2 regions of the Paenibacillus campi genome follow, and region 2 is predicted to be linked to the other one. Evidence: riboswitches for the same ligand, from Rfam matches in the RefSeq annotation. Region 2 holds a riboswitch; the other holds the start of a gene.
The links. A riboswitch is a leader RNA that binds a small molecule or an ion and turns the genes downstream of it on or off. The one in region 2 is predicted to bind glycine.
Positions count from the first base shown of each region.

Region 1: it holds a riboswitch for glycine, as region 2 does, so the genes downstream of both, gcvT (glycine cleavage system aminomethyltransferase GcvT) here and sdaAB (L-serine ammonia-lyase, iron-sulfur-dependent subunit beta) in region 2, are expected to answer to the same signal.

Region 1 covers NZ_JAXSQZ010000002.1:97,688-105,434, forward strand. Annotated here, with positions in the region: gene gcvPB (aminomethyl-transferring glycine dehydrogenase subunit GcvPB) at 1-662, opposite strand, end outside; gene gcvPA (aminomethyl-transferring glycine dehydrogenase subunit GcvPA) at 728-2,083, opposite strand; gene gcvT (glycine cleavage system aminomethyltransferase GcvT) at 2,222-3,337, opposite strand; glycine riboswitch at 3,745-3,841, opposite strand; gene gcvH (glycine cleavage system protein GcvH) at 4,052-4,444, shown strand; gene U1I11_RS05820 (SDR family oxidoreductase) at 5,220-6,083, shown strand; gene U1I11_RS05825 (DUF2569 family protein) at 6,351-6,890, shown strand; gene U1I11_RS05830 (GNAT family N-acetyltransferase) at 6,997-7,509, shown strand.
Region 2 covers NZ_JAXSQZ010000002.1:259,177-266,923, reverse strand. Annotated here, with positions in the region: gene U1I11_RS06500 (right-handed parallel beta-helix repeat-containing protein) at 1-130, shown strand, start outside; gene U1I11_RS06495 (ring-cleaving dioxygenase) at 410-1,384, shown strand; gene sdaAA (L-serine ammonia-lyase, iron-sulfur-dependent, subunit alpha) at 1,903-2,796, opposite strand; gene sdaAB (L-serine ammonia-lyase, iron-sulfur-dependent subunit beta) at 2,812-3,477, opposite strand; glycine riboswitch at 3,681-3,792, opposite strand; gene U1I11_RS06480 (sensor histidine kinase) at 3,923-6,730, opposite strand; gene U1I11_RS06475 (response regulator transcription factor) at 7,275-7,747, shown strand, end outside.

The DNA.
Region 1 (7,747 bases), 160 kb from region 2:
CCGAGTGTGTTCGGGTTGGTCAGCATCAGTGCGGCGGTGTCGGAGCCGACAGCAGCGCGCAATGCGTCCAGATCAACCAGACCGCGCTCATTCGATGGAATCGTAACCGTTTGGAACCCGGCTACGGTTGCGCTCGCTGGGTTCGTGCCATGCGAGGAATCCGGTACGATAACTTTGGTGCGATGTTCGCCGCGTTTTTCATGATAGGCGCGAATCATCATCAGTCCAGTCCATTCGCCATGTGCACCAGCGGCTGGTTGTAATGTGACGGCATCCATGCCAGTCAATACAGCAAGATCGTTTTGCAGCGTATGCAGCAGTTCCAATGCGCCTTGAATGCTTTGCTCCGGCTGATACGGGTGAATTTTGGCAAATCCGGCGTAGCGTGCTACGTCTTCGTTGACCTTTGGATTGTATTTCATCGTACATGAGCCGAGCGGATAAAAGCCATTATCTACGCCAAAGTTCAGGCGGGACAGTTCGGTATAATGGCGGATCACATCGACTTCATACACTTCCGGCAGAGCAGCGGCTTCGCTGCGCAGCATATGCTCTGGAATAAGGCTGCTCAGTTCCAGCGCCGGCACATCACATTCCGGTAAGGAATAGCCGATCCGTCCAGGTTGGCTTAATTCAAAGATCAATGCTTTTTCTTTTGCAATCACGGCTTGTTGGGCAAAATTTGTATCGACAGCTTGCGATTCGCTTGCGGTTAATGTTTCGTTTGTCATAGCGATGCCTCCAGTTCGATTGCCAGTTGATCGATTTCGGTTTTGGTGCGTTTTTCGGTGACGGCGAACAACAGATGACCGGACAATTCCGGATACGACAGACCGAGATCATAACCGCCGATGATGCCTTTTGCTAGCAGCTTACTGTTGATCGTAGCGGCAGCAGTGCCTTCCGGCAACCGAATGACAAATTCATTGAAAAATGGTGCAGCAAATGCGAGCGTGCAGCCTGTTACCGCTGCAAGTGTTTGCGCAGCATAATGCGCTTTTTGCACATTCAAGCCGGCAACGTCGACCATGCCTTGTTTGCCCATTACAGACAAATATACAGAAGCACATAGCGCGAGCAGCGCCTGGTTAGAGCAAATGTTGGACGTCGCTTTATCGCGCCGAATATGTTGTTCGCGTGTTTGCAATGTGAGTACAAAGCCGCGTTTGCCATTACGATCGGTTGTCTGACCGACGATTCGACCAGGCATCCGGCGCATTTGCGCTTGTGATACGGCGAAAAACCCGCATGTTGGCCCGCCGAGCGACATCGAAATGCCGAGCGGTTGTGCATCACCGACAACGATATCGGCACCAAGCTTGCCAGGCGCTTCCAGCAGACCGAGCGAGATCGGATTCGTACTGACGACGAGCAATGCGCCATGCTGGTGAGCAAGCTCGGCAGCGGCGCGAATGCCTTCTATACCGCCAAAGAAGTTTGGAGACTGTACGAGCACTGCCGCTGTATCGTGATCGAGCACGTCGGCAAGGGCGCTAATATCGGTTATACCGTCCCCATAGGCAACTTCAACGACTTCCAAATTCAGACCGCGCGCATAGCTTTGTACAACCGCACGGGATTCCGGGTGAATGGTGGAGAAGGCGACGATTTTGCTGCGGCGGGTAGCGGCGGCAGCGAGCGAAGCGGCTTCCGCCAGTGCGGTTGCACCGTCGTACATACTTGCATTGGCAACCGCCATACCGGTCAGCTCACAAATGTACGATTGGAATTCAAAAATCGCTTGCAGTTCACCTTGGCTAATTTCCGGTTGATACGGTGTATAAGCGGTATAAAATTCGGAGCGGGAGATGACATGATTGATAACGGAAGGCACATGATGATCGTAAATGCCTGCACCGAGAAAACTTGTATAGCGATCGGTATCGGCATTGCGTCCAGCAAGTGTGGACAGATGGCGTGTTAGTGCATATTCATCCAGCATGCCGGACATCGGCAATGTACCTTCATAACGGACGGAGGCGGGAATATCTTTGAACAGTTCCTCGACAGAAGATGCGCCGATCACAGCCAACATATCGGCTTCATTTTGCGCGGTCATCGGAATATAGCGATGGGATTTCATACATGATGCTCCTTTCGGCATTAAACGCCGGAATATAATGAATCGAATCGTTCACATCTATACGTGTCTACTCATACTAGAACCATTCCACCACAGATCAACGAATAGATCATAAGCGATCAAATAAGCGGAAAAGCTTTATGATTTGACCGGTTGACGTTTGTAAAATGGAGCTTTGACCACTTCAGCTTTTAACTGCTTGCCGCGAATTTCCACTTCCAATGGTGTGCCGAGTTCAGCGCTGCTCGCTTCGATTAATGCCAATCCGAGATTGCGTTTTAGCGTAGGTGACTGTGTACCGGTTGTTACTTCACCGATTTGCCGTCCGTCGCGGTAAACTGGATAGTGAGAGCGCGGAATGCCGCGATCGAGCAGCTCAATTCCGACCAGCTTGCGTGGTACGCCATTTTGTTTCTGTTCAGCGAGCACGTCGCGTCCGATAAAGTCACCTTTATCCAGTTTGACGAAAAAGCCCAGCCCCGCTTCCAACGGTGTAATATCCGCCGACAGCTCCTGACCGTACAGTGGCAACTTCGCTTCAAAGCGCAACGTATCACGAGCGCCTAACCCGCAAGCGAGCAAACCGTCCGCTTCACCTGCCGCCAATAAACCGCTCCAAATGTCACCAGCTTGAGCTGCCGGACAGTAGATTTCAAAACCGTCTTCACCGGTATAACCGGTACGCGAAATAATCACTTTAGCACCAAACAGCTCGATATCCGTCACAAATGTAAAGCTTGCCAGCGCAGACAATGTTTCAATTCCGGCTGCCTTAGTCATAATCGTGACAGCGAGTGGACCTTGCAGCGCGATTAATGCGGTTTGTTCCGAAATATTATGCAACTGCACATCGCTCGGCAAATGCTGTTGGAGCCAGTCGATATCTTTATCGATATTGGACGCATTTAGCACGAGCATATACTGATGCTCATGAATCCGGTATACAAGCAGATCATCGACCACACCGCCGGTCGGATAACACATCAATGTGTACTGTGCCTGTCCGTCTTGCAGGCGGGTGACATCGTTAGTCAGCATCTGTTGCAGAAAGGCTTCAGTGCCAGCGCCGCTAAACATCACTTCGCCCATATGGGACACATCGAACAAGCCGGCGCGTTCGCGTACAGCTTCATGTTCTTTTTGGATGCCGTAAAACTGTACCGGCAGCTCCCAGCCGCCAAAATCGATACAGCGCGGATTACCTGTCTTAGCGTAGAGCGGGTATAACGGTGTTCTTTTCAGCTCGGTTGTCATTTAGGCTCACCTCAAAGTCATAGTATAGAGAAAACATTAAAACCGCATTGTATGCTTCGTTTATAAGTTGAAGCATACAGCTATGAACCGGTAAAGCGATCTCTGATCTGCATGGCTGTTGTATATGCAATTGACTGTCTTGATGTATCGGTTGTAGCGCGTTTAGCTCCCCTGTTGCCGTTATAGCACACAAGTAAAGCACACAAAAAAACAGGGAGACAGAGAAACAAACGGGTAGATGACCCGCCAATTTCTTTGTCTCCCTGTCCTTGATACCTGAGAGTTACCTTGCTACCTGTTGTACAGGGCTGATGTAGTCGACTACAATCGTTCGACAGTTCTAAGCAAGTTTCCCCTTTGGTGATCCGCAACGTGTGTTGCCATACGCCGGATGCTCTCCAGAGCCGCGTCCGGTACAGGTCCCTTTTGCCTGAGAGATTCACCGTTCCCGGCTTACTCCTTCGGCGCTGCCATCGAGTGGTCAGTCTCTCCCTGTACGTTCATCCGCTTCCATATGATGTTATGTATTTCCGAACATTCAAACTAGTAAAGCTTAAAAATGTATGTTTATTATATTAATACTTGATTGAGTAAACGATGTCAAGCCTCTTGACAGCGCAAACTCGCTTACTATACTCTTGTGGCATTAGGACACCAACATGACAGGTGTGGCATTAAGACACCAACATGACAAGAATCGGAGGAGCATAAACGATGAGCGAGATTAAGGATCAATTGCTGTACAGTACAGAACATGAGTGGGTGGAGCGTATTGGTGACGATACGATACGGATCGGCATTACTGACTTTGCCCAGCATCAACTGGGGGATATCGTATTTGTGGAGCTGCCTGAAGATGGACGGACAGTAGGCGAGAATGAAGTGGTAGGTACGATTGAATCGGTCAAAACGGTATCCGATCTGTTTTGCCCGGTAGCCGGAACAGTCAGCAAACTGAATCCTGATCTCGAAACCGAGCCGGAATTGGTCAACTCCGATCCTTACGGACGCGGCTGGATGATCGAACTGAAAGTAGATGGTGATCTGGACGCAGCGCTGTCCGGACTGCTGGATGCAGCGGCATATGCGGAGCATGCACAGGATTAAGTTGTGCGCCTCAACGATCGATCGAACTGCAATCATCGCTCCGAACTGGACACATCGATTTGAACACAGTAAAAAGGGTATTCGTTAATTGTCATAAAATACTTAAAAACGTAATGTGAAACTTTTGCTTTCAGATACCCGGACGCGCTTGCGTGCGGGTATTTGTATGTGGATAGGCGATTGATAAACGAACAACGATGGAGCGTTATGTTTGATACGATTGCCATACGTCTTTTATAAATTTGACTGTACTAAACAACGACCGATAACGGTAACATGTTATGCAAGCAGTAACGCCATTTGCAATACGAACTTCTAGTTCCAGTATAACATAGGCTTCGGCGCGTAGGTATGATACAAATACATACTAGGCGGTGTCTTCAAACGATGCTACGTATCATTTTATTGTTCGTAAAGGTCGGAAATAAGACCCTGTACAGCGCAGTCTGACGCAAATTACCCGTATCGAACGATCTGTAAAGTAGTTTGAAGACACGCCCTAGTACGGTATTGCTGTTTCCTTATCGATGATAAAGCTATTCGTGCGTTAATCCGGTAGTATGCGTTTATAGTTCTAATAAAGTTGTAGGGAAGCATCCGCTTTGAGTTTCGAAATATAGCCATATGATTGCATAACCAAAATTAAAATTTAACATGATCCAAGTACCAGAAAGTTCGCTGTGATTTTATAAAGCGATTTATACGATCTACTCGTCCTAGCTGTCCTAGCTATATCGACGCATTCTGATCTACTCATCACGAGAGGAGCTATATGATGAACAACAAACGCATATTAATTACAGGTGCCAATTCAGGCATGGGACTCGCTTCCAGCATTGCGCTCGCTAAGCAAGGGCATGAAGTCATTATGGCATGCCGCAATGAGGAGCGTGGACAACAGGCATTACAACAGGCGCGTGAGCAAAGCGGGTCGGATCGGCTGACGCTAATGCAATGTGATCTCGGTTCACTGAGCCATATTCGTCGTTTTGCAGAGCGATTTTACGCGCAATATGATCGGTTGGATGTGTTGCTAAATAATGCGGGTGTCGTCAATTTAAAACGTAAACAAACGCAGGACGGTTTTGAGATGTCGCTCGGTGTTAATCATTTGGGGCACTTTTTGTTGACCCGTCTGCTGCTTGATGCGGTGCGGCAATCACCGTCCGGGCGGATTGTGACGGTTAGCTCCGGAGCGTATAAGATCGGCAAAATTCACTGGGATGATCCGCATTTGCATCACGGTTATACGGTCATCAAGGCGTATGCTCAGTCCAAGCTGGCGAATTTGTATTTTAATCAAATTTTGGCGGAGCAACTGCAAGGTTCCAATGTGACTGCTAACTGTTTACATCCGGGCGCGGTCGCCACGAGCATCGGTGTCGATCGCGATACCGGCTTTGGCAAACGATTGCTGGCTGCGCTGGCGCATACGCCTTTTTTCCAGACGCCTGAGCAAGGTGCAGAAACGGCGGTATTTCTCGCTACCGATCCAGCGGTTGAAGGGCAGTCCGGGCAGTATTATTATCGTAAAAAAGTGCATGCTGTACAGTCACGTGCGCTAAATCGTGAAGAAGCGCTGCGCTTGTGGGAATGGAGCGAGCAGCAGACGGGGATCGAATCATCGCTTCATGTATAAAGGCGTTGAAGCAAGCAGCAGCGATAATGACGGCGGTAAACGACAGCTTTTGCATGATTGAAATAGGATTCTGGCAATGGCTGTGATAGACTGGAGAAAGCGGGCAACTACAGGCATACGGCGTCGCATCGATCGTTTTCATCGTTGGGAAGACCGTGTTTATGCTGTAGTTCATAAGCGCGAGGAAAGCAAAAATAGACTGCTTTCCTTAAACGGTTGCCCATTGATCGTCAACCGATTTAGAAACAGAAAGGAACGGAAACAACAATGAACAATAATTATCCGCCAAATCCGAATGGACAGGGACAGCCACCATTTGGTCCACCACAACCTCCACAAGGTCGTCCACCGCTCGTTGGACTTGGAGGCTGGCTGATCGTATTTCAGGTGTATATGTACTGGAGCTTGCTGATCGCATTGATTGCGATTCCAACCTACATATTTATGATGTTTCTGGTTGCTAATCCGAATATTTTCCCGCCGGAACTTAGCGGGGAGATCGATAAAGTGCTGGCGTTATACAACGGCAGTCTGCGCGCGCTGTCCGTCTATGAGATGATCGTGGCAGTTGTACAGATTGTATTGCTGGTCATCTTGCTTGTACTGCTGTACACACGTAAGCGTTCGTTTCCACGTATGGCAAGAATGTATTTGCTGATCAATTTGGCGTTTACGGTCATCTCCTTTTTTGTCGTACCGCCAACGTCTGCGATGGTGTCCGGCATGATCATTTCGGCAATATTGACGCTGCTGTGGAATTTATATTTTTCGCGCTCGGTACGGATCAAAAATACATTCGTTCGCTAAGCGATAGGCTTGCCTATTATGGACAAGTACCGAAAGAGCATAGACGGTTAGCAGCTTACCCATTACAATAAATAGAAAATGTAACGACGTAGTGGAGGCAAACAATATGCATAAAACGCAAAATGATGAAATTCAAATCGCTCGTCAGCAAGATTTAGACGAAATTGTTAGCATTTACAATTCCTCCATCCCAGGCAGACTTGCGACTGCGGATACGGAGCCAGTAACGGTCGAAAGCCGCCAGGTTTGGTTTGATGAGCATGATCCTGCACGCCGCCCGTTATGGGTATTATGGCAAGAGGAGCGGATTGCTGGCTGGGCAAGCTTACAAACATTTTACGGTCGTCCGGCATATAACGGCACAGTCGAGCTAAGCGTATATGTACATCCTGATTTCCAAGGCAAAGGCATCGGCAGCAAGCTGGTAAGTTATGCGATTGAGCAGGCACCGGCACTCCATATTCATACATTGCTCGGCTTCGTATTTGCACATAATGATCCTAGCCGTACATTGCTGAGTAAGTTCGGTTTTGAACAATGGGGGCATTTGCCGCGTGTTGCCGTGCTGGATGGCGTCGAGCGCCATCTGGCGATTTTGGGCAAACGGATTGGTGAATAGACCAAGCGAGTATTTTGACCGCGCTAAAAATGAAGTTTCATGTCATACAATACAGCGAAGTTTAGTTTGTGAGATAAGTCTATTTGCATAAGACGGAATCGACTACACATTACGTTCAAGCTGGTCAAAGTCGTACACAATGTCTTCCAACCGTCATCATTATTATGTTAGCGGTCAAAAGGGTCGCGTTTAAAACGATTAGGATAGTTATCGATAGCGCTGTTTTGTGAAAACAAAC
Region 2 (7,747 bases):
CGACAATGCTCAAATTTTAGCTAAATTCCCAGACTTGAACAAAGTGTTCCCAACGATCGGTCTGCAACAAGATAAGTATCGCGTCCGCGTGCTCACACGCGCAGAAACACGCGGTTTGTCCAATCATTAATTGAAGCTAGACTATCGTTTCATCTCCCCCTTGTCTGCTTAACTAGACAAGGGGGTTTTGCTCATAATCCAGCTATTGCAATTTGCCTATACTGTGTTATAATTATCTTAAATTAAAGATTTAATATTTAAAAATATTATCTCAATTATGAACTGAACTTGCAGCACTACGATCTTGCTGCCGTACATGATGTATAATCTCTAGCTAAGATGACCGCTGTCACTACCAATTGAATGACGATGTAAACGGATCGACTTTATTCCCGAAAGGATGAGAATGATGGAACTTAAAGGTATTCACCATGTATCGATTATGACGGGCAAAGCAGAGCAAAATTTCGAATTTTACACCAAAGTGCTCGGCATGCGGCTTGTAAAAAAAGGCGTAAACCAAGATGACACGACTTCCTATCATCTGTTTTATGGCGATGCGGTCGCTTCGCCAGGGTCAGAGCTGACGTTTTTTGATCTGCCTGGTATTGGGCCAAGTTATCCGGGGGTGTCAAGCATTTCCGCATCCTCGCTGCGTGTTGCTAGTACTGAAGCGCTGCAATATTGGTCAGATCGTTTTGATGAACTGAATGTGAGCCATGAACCTATCCAGCCACGTGCTGGACGTGATACACTCGCGTTTCAAGATTTTGAAGGCACACGCATTATACTCGTGGCGGACAATGGCGAACAAGGCGTAGCTGCCGGTACAGCTTGGAATGGCTCCGATGTGCCTGTCGAATACGGTATTGTCGGACTTGGCCCGGTTATGCTAACCGTAGCGAAGCCTGATGCGACAGTGATGATTTTGACCGAAGTGCTCGGTTTTCGTCATGTCGGTTCGTATCCGTCGCTCATTGGCGAGCAGCATGCCGATATCGAAGTGTATGCGACCGGTGAAGGCGGCGCTGGCGCTGAAGTTCATATCGAAACACGTCCGGAATTGCCAGTGGCACGGCTCGGTCGTGGCGGTGTACACCATGTCGCCTTCCGCGTGCCGAATGAAGCGGAATATGATATATGGGCAAGTCGGTTGACCGGACTCGGTATTCCCAACTCCGGCAAAGTCGATCGCCACTACTTCCGCGCGCTGTATTTCCGCGAGCCTAACGGCATCCTGTTCGAACTGTCCACCGATACACCAGGCTTTGATGTGGACGAATCGATGGATTCGCTGGGCGAAACATTATCACTGCCCCCATTTCTGGAATCGCGCCGTACCGATATCGAAGCCAAGCTTCGTCCGCTCGTGCTGAACGATTAATCGCCTCGCTTGGAAAGACAGCTCTACTGCGCAGACCAAGTTGAATTTTAAATTTGATGTGGACTAAATTCTTTATAAATAAGCGCTTGAGCTAGATTCAAAACTCAGATTAATTTCAGTCAATGGACTAAGCATATATAAACGCCCTATGCCAGCTCATACACCTATTGCTAAAATAGGCTTGAGACACGATCTGCATCATTCATAGCCATCAAGCGAATCAGCATGAGCGCAACCAAGTTGTTCATAAATGCGAGACGATCACACGAACCGCCATAACTGCATCTGTTATTGATGTACACGCTACAATGCATACGAAAAAGGGGCTGTCCATAGACAGTCCCTTTTTCGCGCGTTTATGTTCTAATTAGCACGTATATGCCTTAATACACAGACCACTTTCAATATATTAATTACGGCTATACATAAGATCATGCAGCGGATTCAAAGCCACTATTGAAAGCAGTCAAGGTGCTAGCTACTCCTTGTAGTCGTCACGTACACATTAGCAAGCGCTATCACTGACCTGCTTTTTCCCGACGCCGGCGCAGCTCCTCTGTAATTTTACGTCCGGTCGGTGTTTGTGCCAGACCGCCGCGTGCTGTTTCACGATGTTCGCTCGGCATCGAGCGCCCCACCTGTAGCATCACATCGACTACTTCGTCGGATGGAATGGCACTGCGTACGCCTGCCAACGCCATATCTGCCGCTGCCAACGCATTGACTGCGCCAAGCCCATTGCGCACGATACACGGAATTTCCACCAAACCGGCAACCGGATCACAGATCAGACCGAGCGTATTTTTCAAAGCAAGCCCGACAGCATGCATCGCTTGCTGTGGTGTACCGTCACGCAGCTCCACTACCGCGCCTGCCGCCATTCCGATCGCAGAGCCAACTTCCGCCTGACAACCGCCTTCCGCTCCCGAAATGGACGAATTGTTGGCGATCACATAACCGATCGCGCCGGCTGCAAATAAACCGAGCACCATCTGCTCATCGCTCCAGCCAAAACGCTCCTGTGTGCTCACAAACACACCCGGAATGATACCGCATGAGCCTGCGGTAGGTGTAGCGATAATGCGCCCCATCGACGCGTTCACCTCGGACACTGCCAGCGCATACGACATCGCACGTGTCGAATGACTGCCTGCCGCTGTCTCACCGCCGTTCAGATAATCATACACACGCCGGGCATCGCCGCCAGTCAAGCCGCTACGCGATACCGTATCTTCGTGAATGCCGCGCTGCACCGCTTCTTTCATCACTTCATAATAAGCTGCCATCTGTCCGATGACATCTGCGCGTGCAACACCGGTTTCTTTTACCTGCTCCACAATCATCAGCTCGGCAATCGTGCATTGCCTTTCCTCACACAACTGTACGATCTCGTTTAATGTACGAAATTGCATCGATTTCCCTCCCTTCTAATCCAAATTAATGACCATCGCACACGTTACATGTGGCAATGCTTCAATTTGCTTTAATACCGATGGTGATGGTGCGCCGTCTAACTCGATCAATGTCATCGCTTCACCGCTGCGCGATTTACGATCAACGTCCATAAAGCCGATATTTAGCTCCCCTTCGCTAAGTGTGCGTGTAATGTCCGCTAGCACGCCTTTGCTGTCCATATGTTCCACAACAAGGGTCGGATACTGCCCCGATCCTTTTACATCAAACCCGTTCAGTTCATGAATTTCAATATTGCCACCACCGATCGAAGCGCCGGCAAGTTCGGCTTGCTGTTCGCCGCATTTCAGACGCAAGCGCACAAAGTTAGGATGCGGATAATTACCTGATCCTTTATCAAATTGAATCGTCATCCCCAGTTCATCGGCAAGCTCTGCCGCTTCTGGCAAACGCGGATCATCGGTTCCGTAATCAAGCAATCCGCCAACAAGCGCCAGATCGGTACCATGTCCCCAGTACGTTTCGGCAAACGAACCGTACAATATAATGTCCGCATGCTCCGGCATTTTACCAAGCAACTGCCGCGCCGCTCTGCCGAGTCGTGCCGCCCCTGCCGTATGTGAACTGGATGGGCCAACCATCGATGGACCGATAATATTAAATACATTTTTAAAACGCATACGCTTCCCCTTTTCCGCTGCTGCATCATATGAGCAGATACTGCTGTTCCGTCCTCCGGCAATTGCGATCCGCATGCACGCGCCAAAAAAGGACAGAATACAGCCTGCATGGCCTGTATGCTCTGTCCTCGTTACCTGAGAGTTTGGACAAGAATGAATCCCGTCATACCCCTTGGGTGGCTGTTATGCTCTCTCCAGAGTTGCGTCCCAAAGCGGTTCCTAGTACCTGAGAGATTAACCGACGGTTTGGCGACCGGCAGCTTGCTCCTTCGGTGGCGGATTACATTCATCCGCAAACTCTCCCGCTCTGTTCATTCGCCGCTTATAATGTGCGGGAGCATTGCCGGTTCCCGCACATATTTACAATTACTTCTAGCTTAATGCAGCCGCCAAATGCTGTCAATCATCCGCTGCAAATCGCTCATTATCCGCTTGTAAACAGGCGCTACAAAGGAATCGTATCATGCGCTTGCGGTGCAGCGGGATCGTCTGCTTTTGGCAACTGAATCGTAAACGTTGACCCTTTGCCAATCTCGGATACAAAGGTCAGCTTACCATGATGCGCTGTAATAATTTGCTGTGCAATGTACAGACCGAGACCTGTACCGCCAATCCGCCTTGCCTCCGCTGCACCTGAACGGAAAAACTTCTGGAAAATGCGTGGCTGATCCTGCTCTGAAATGCCGATCCCATAATCTTCGATCTCAATCATCACTTGTCCCTGCCGCTCCACTAGACGAATATCGACCGGTACGGTGGAAGGAGAATATTTGAGCGCATTGCCGATTAAGTTGCTAACTACTTGAATCATTCGATTATGATCACCTGTAATGTAAATTTCATGCTCTGGCACCGACAGTCGCAAGCGATCACGCTGCTGAATTTCCCATTGAAAACAGATGACTTGCAGCAGTTCAACAAGCTGAATACGTCCCATCATATAATCAACACGCCCGGCATCGATACGCTGACTGTCCAGAAAATCATCGAGCAGGCGTGACAGACGGCTGCCTTCAAACTGAATCGTATTCATAAACTCACGCCTTTTGTCCGCCGGAATATCCTCATACATCGATAACATCTCAATATAGCCCATAATGGCGGACAACGGTGTACGTAGCTCATGTGATACGACAGCGATCAATTCATTTTGCAACTGCTTCATCCTGCGTTCTTCTGTACAATCGCGGAAAGTCAGCAGAAACCCTTGACTTTCATGGCTGTTCATATCCGCCAGCGATGTCATATGCACCGATAACAAAGAACCATTTTTGCTCACAACGATACTGCCTTGCTCCCACTGCTCTACACCGGCAACATGACGCTGTAACCGCTCATACAATGACGTAGCATCCGTCTCTAATTTGGCTTGTATTTGCTTCAGCAACTCGGATACTGAACGCCCGGTATAATCGTCCACTTGGAACAGCACTTGCATCGTTGCATTCATAAACACGGTATTGCCATTCGTGTCCCCGATCACAATGCCTTCCTGCACCGTTTGCAGCACATTGCCAGTAATCCGCTTTTGCTCCTCTACCGCAACCTGTTCTTCCATCAAGCGATCGGTGAGCTGTTTCACCTGGCGTTCATGTTCGCTGTACTTTTCCTGTGCCTGCTCCTGCTCGGTCAGATCGTGCACGAAAAACGTATGCATCGCTCTACCTTCGTTTAATATCTCACTGCGCGTTAGCTCCACGCGAAATGTGCTGCCATCGACACGAGTCGCCAGCACAGTGTTGCTTTGCCTGTTTGATGATGTTTTGTTCATTTGAATCAGTTGCGATAATGGCAATCCATAGGCGTCTTGGCTGTCGCATTGAAACATCCGCTCTGCTGCCGGATTCATTTCGGTAATGCGCAGCTGACTATCTGTCGAAATAATGCCGTCGACCGCCAGTCGTAAAATGGCGTTTTTCTGTGCCCGACTTTCTGCCAGATCAAATGTACGTTCAACGACGCGAATTTCCAAACGCTCTTTATCGTGTTTGATCTGGACAAATTGCTGTTCCAGCGTATCGATCATACTTTGGAAATTGCGCATGAGCTGCCGGATTTCCATAATGTAACTTTTGGGCAACCGTATACGCTCTGTACCGCCTAGACGACCAGACACATAGCTCGATGCCTCAACTAGTTGTTGCAGCGGCTTAGCAAGCGTTCGTGCAATCAATTGCGCAATAATAGCGGCAATACAAACGATGATTAACATGCGCGCCATCGTTTCCAAATAAAAATCATACATCGGATATAAATAATACGAAAACGGCAGCGTCAAAATAAGCTTATTGCCGTTATTTAACGACTTGTGCAAAACGAAGCTGGAATCTTCCCAACGCTGCAACAAATATTCGCTTACAATCGGGTATTGCTCATACACCTGTATGTTATCATAATGAAGCAGTAAAGTTTGCTTATATGCTTTGCCATCGCCTACAAAACGTGAAACTTGATCAGCCGGCAACGTCGATTCCACGACTCGATTATTTTGACCGAGCAAAATCGAATCCACGGAAAAATCCTGCTTGTACTCTTTCATCAGTTCGTAAATATGGGGGTCATCACTGCGTAGCTCTTGCAAATGATCGATATACATACGCGCTGAACGTTCCAGATTGGTCGATCCCCAGAGCATCATATCACGAAATTGTTGCTTGCCATTCACAAACAAAATCAAAATCGAGCTGACCATAATAAGCGCAAGCAAATATTTAAAAATAACGGTACGCATCGAAATCGAATAGACTGGATATTTGCCAATCGGTATGCGCTTAAGAAAAAAACCAACCACTGTAGACGCAATCAATGCGTTTACGATACCATTAAGCAAACGATTGATCAGCAGTATCCACAGTAACTTCGGATTGATCGTTCCGGAATAGAGCAACGCATCTATACTATACAAAATCGGGAGCGCAATCGTAATCCAGAACCAAATATCGAGCTTCAGTAGCAAACTATCGCGGAAATAGCGAAATCCGAGCGCGATAAACAAAATCTCAAAGCTGTGCAATGTGAACGCTTGAACATAAGATTGATACTGAATCGTCGGTAAATTGATCAGCAACATAGCAGGCACAGCAAAAGCAACGCCATATAAGCGCAAAATAATCAGGAGCGCAGCACTGCCAAATATGAACATAAGCGCAAATGACAGCTGCAATATGAACATATTGAGCACGATCCCTGCGATCGTTAGTATAAGCGTACCTATCCACGGTGACTTGAACAGATGAAGTAATTTGTATTTCATAACGAACGGCCCTTTCCTTCACGGACAGCGTAGCGATTCCCGACACGATCCGGCATTCATAACATATTTAATCCGCTTTACTGCGCTTTTTCAACGACTGCGACGATCGGTTATCGTAAAGTTAAAAATATTCCATATCCCCCATATCGCCTATCAATGGTACAATATAGGCGTATTTACTAACTGGCAGGTGTATAGATTCGCAATCACTAAGGAATTAAGATAATCGATAATTTTATTATACCTGCAAATACATGATCCGAGAATCATCAGCAGCTTTCTTTAGGGACATTCGAACCATTTACCAGTCTGATGTACATATGCATAAACAGACGATCACGGTTTGCGCAGCCTGTCTGCATCCACGCCGCCGCAAACGCAAGCCTATCCTCTCGCGTTGCATGTGAGCCTGTCGCACTTTGACACCCCAAGATTCGTATCCCGGGCAAAAAAAGATTACTTGACACAGTAATTGCATATCGCAACGTCAGATGATGACGTTTAACCGATAAAGCCCCAATTTTCAAACAGGAGAGTGAGAGCGATGCCTACCAAAGTATTATTAATCGAAGATGAAAAAAGCCTGGCTGATATGATCGCCTTTTTCCTGAAAGAGGAAGGTTACGATACAAAGTTAATTCACGATTCCGTCGAGGCGCTGGCACTGCTGAGCGAATACAGCCCTGACATTATCGTGACCGATCTGATGCTGCCCGATCTGAGCGGCAGTGAGCTTGTGCGCGAGATTCGCAAGCAATCCACCGTGCCTGTACTTATGATATCGGCAAATACGATGTTAAATGAACGGCTCAAAGCGCTTGATAACGGTGCCGACGATTTCCTTTGCAAGCCATTCAGTTTAAAAGAATTGGATGCACGTATTAAGGCGTTGCTGCGACGCAGTGAGCTGCATCGGATGAACGGTTATAGCCTATCTACAAGTACGACGCAAAATCGCATCTCGGTAAATGATTATCGTCACAGTTTATTTGTAGACGATCAGGAAGTCGAAGTGAC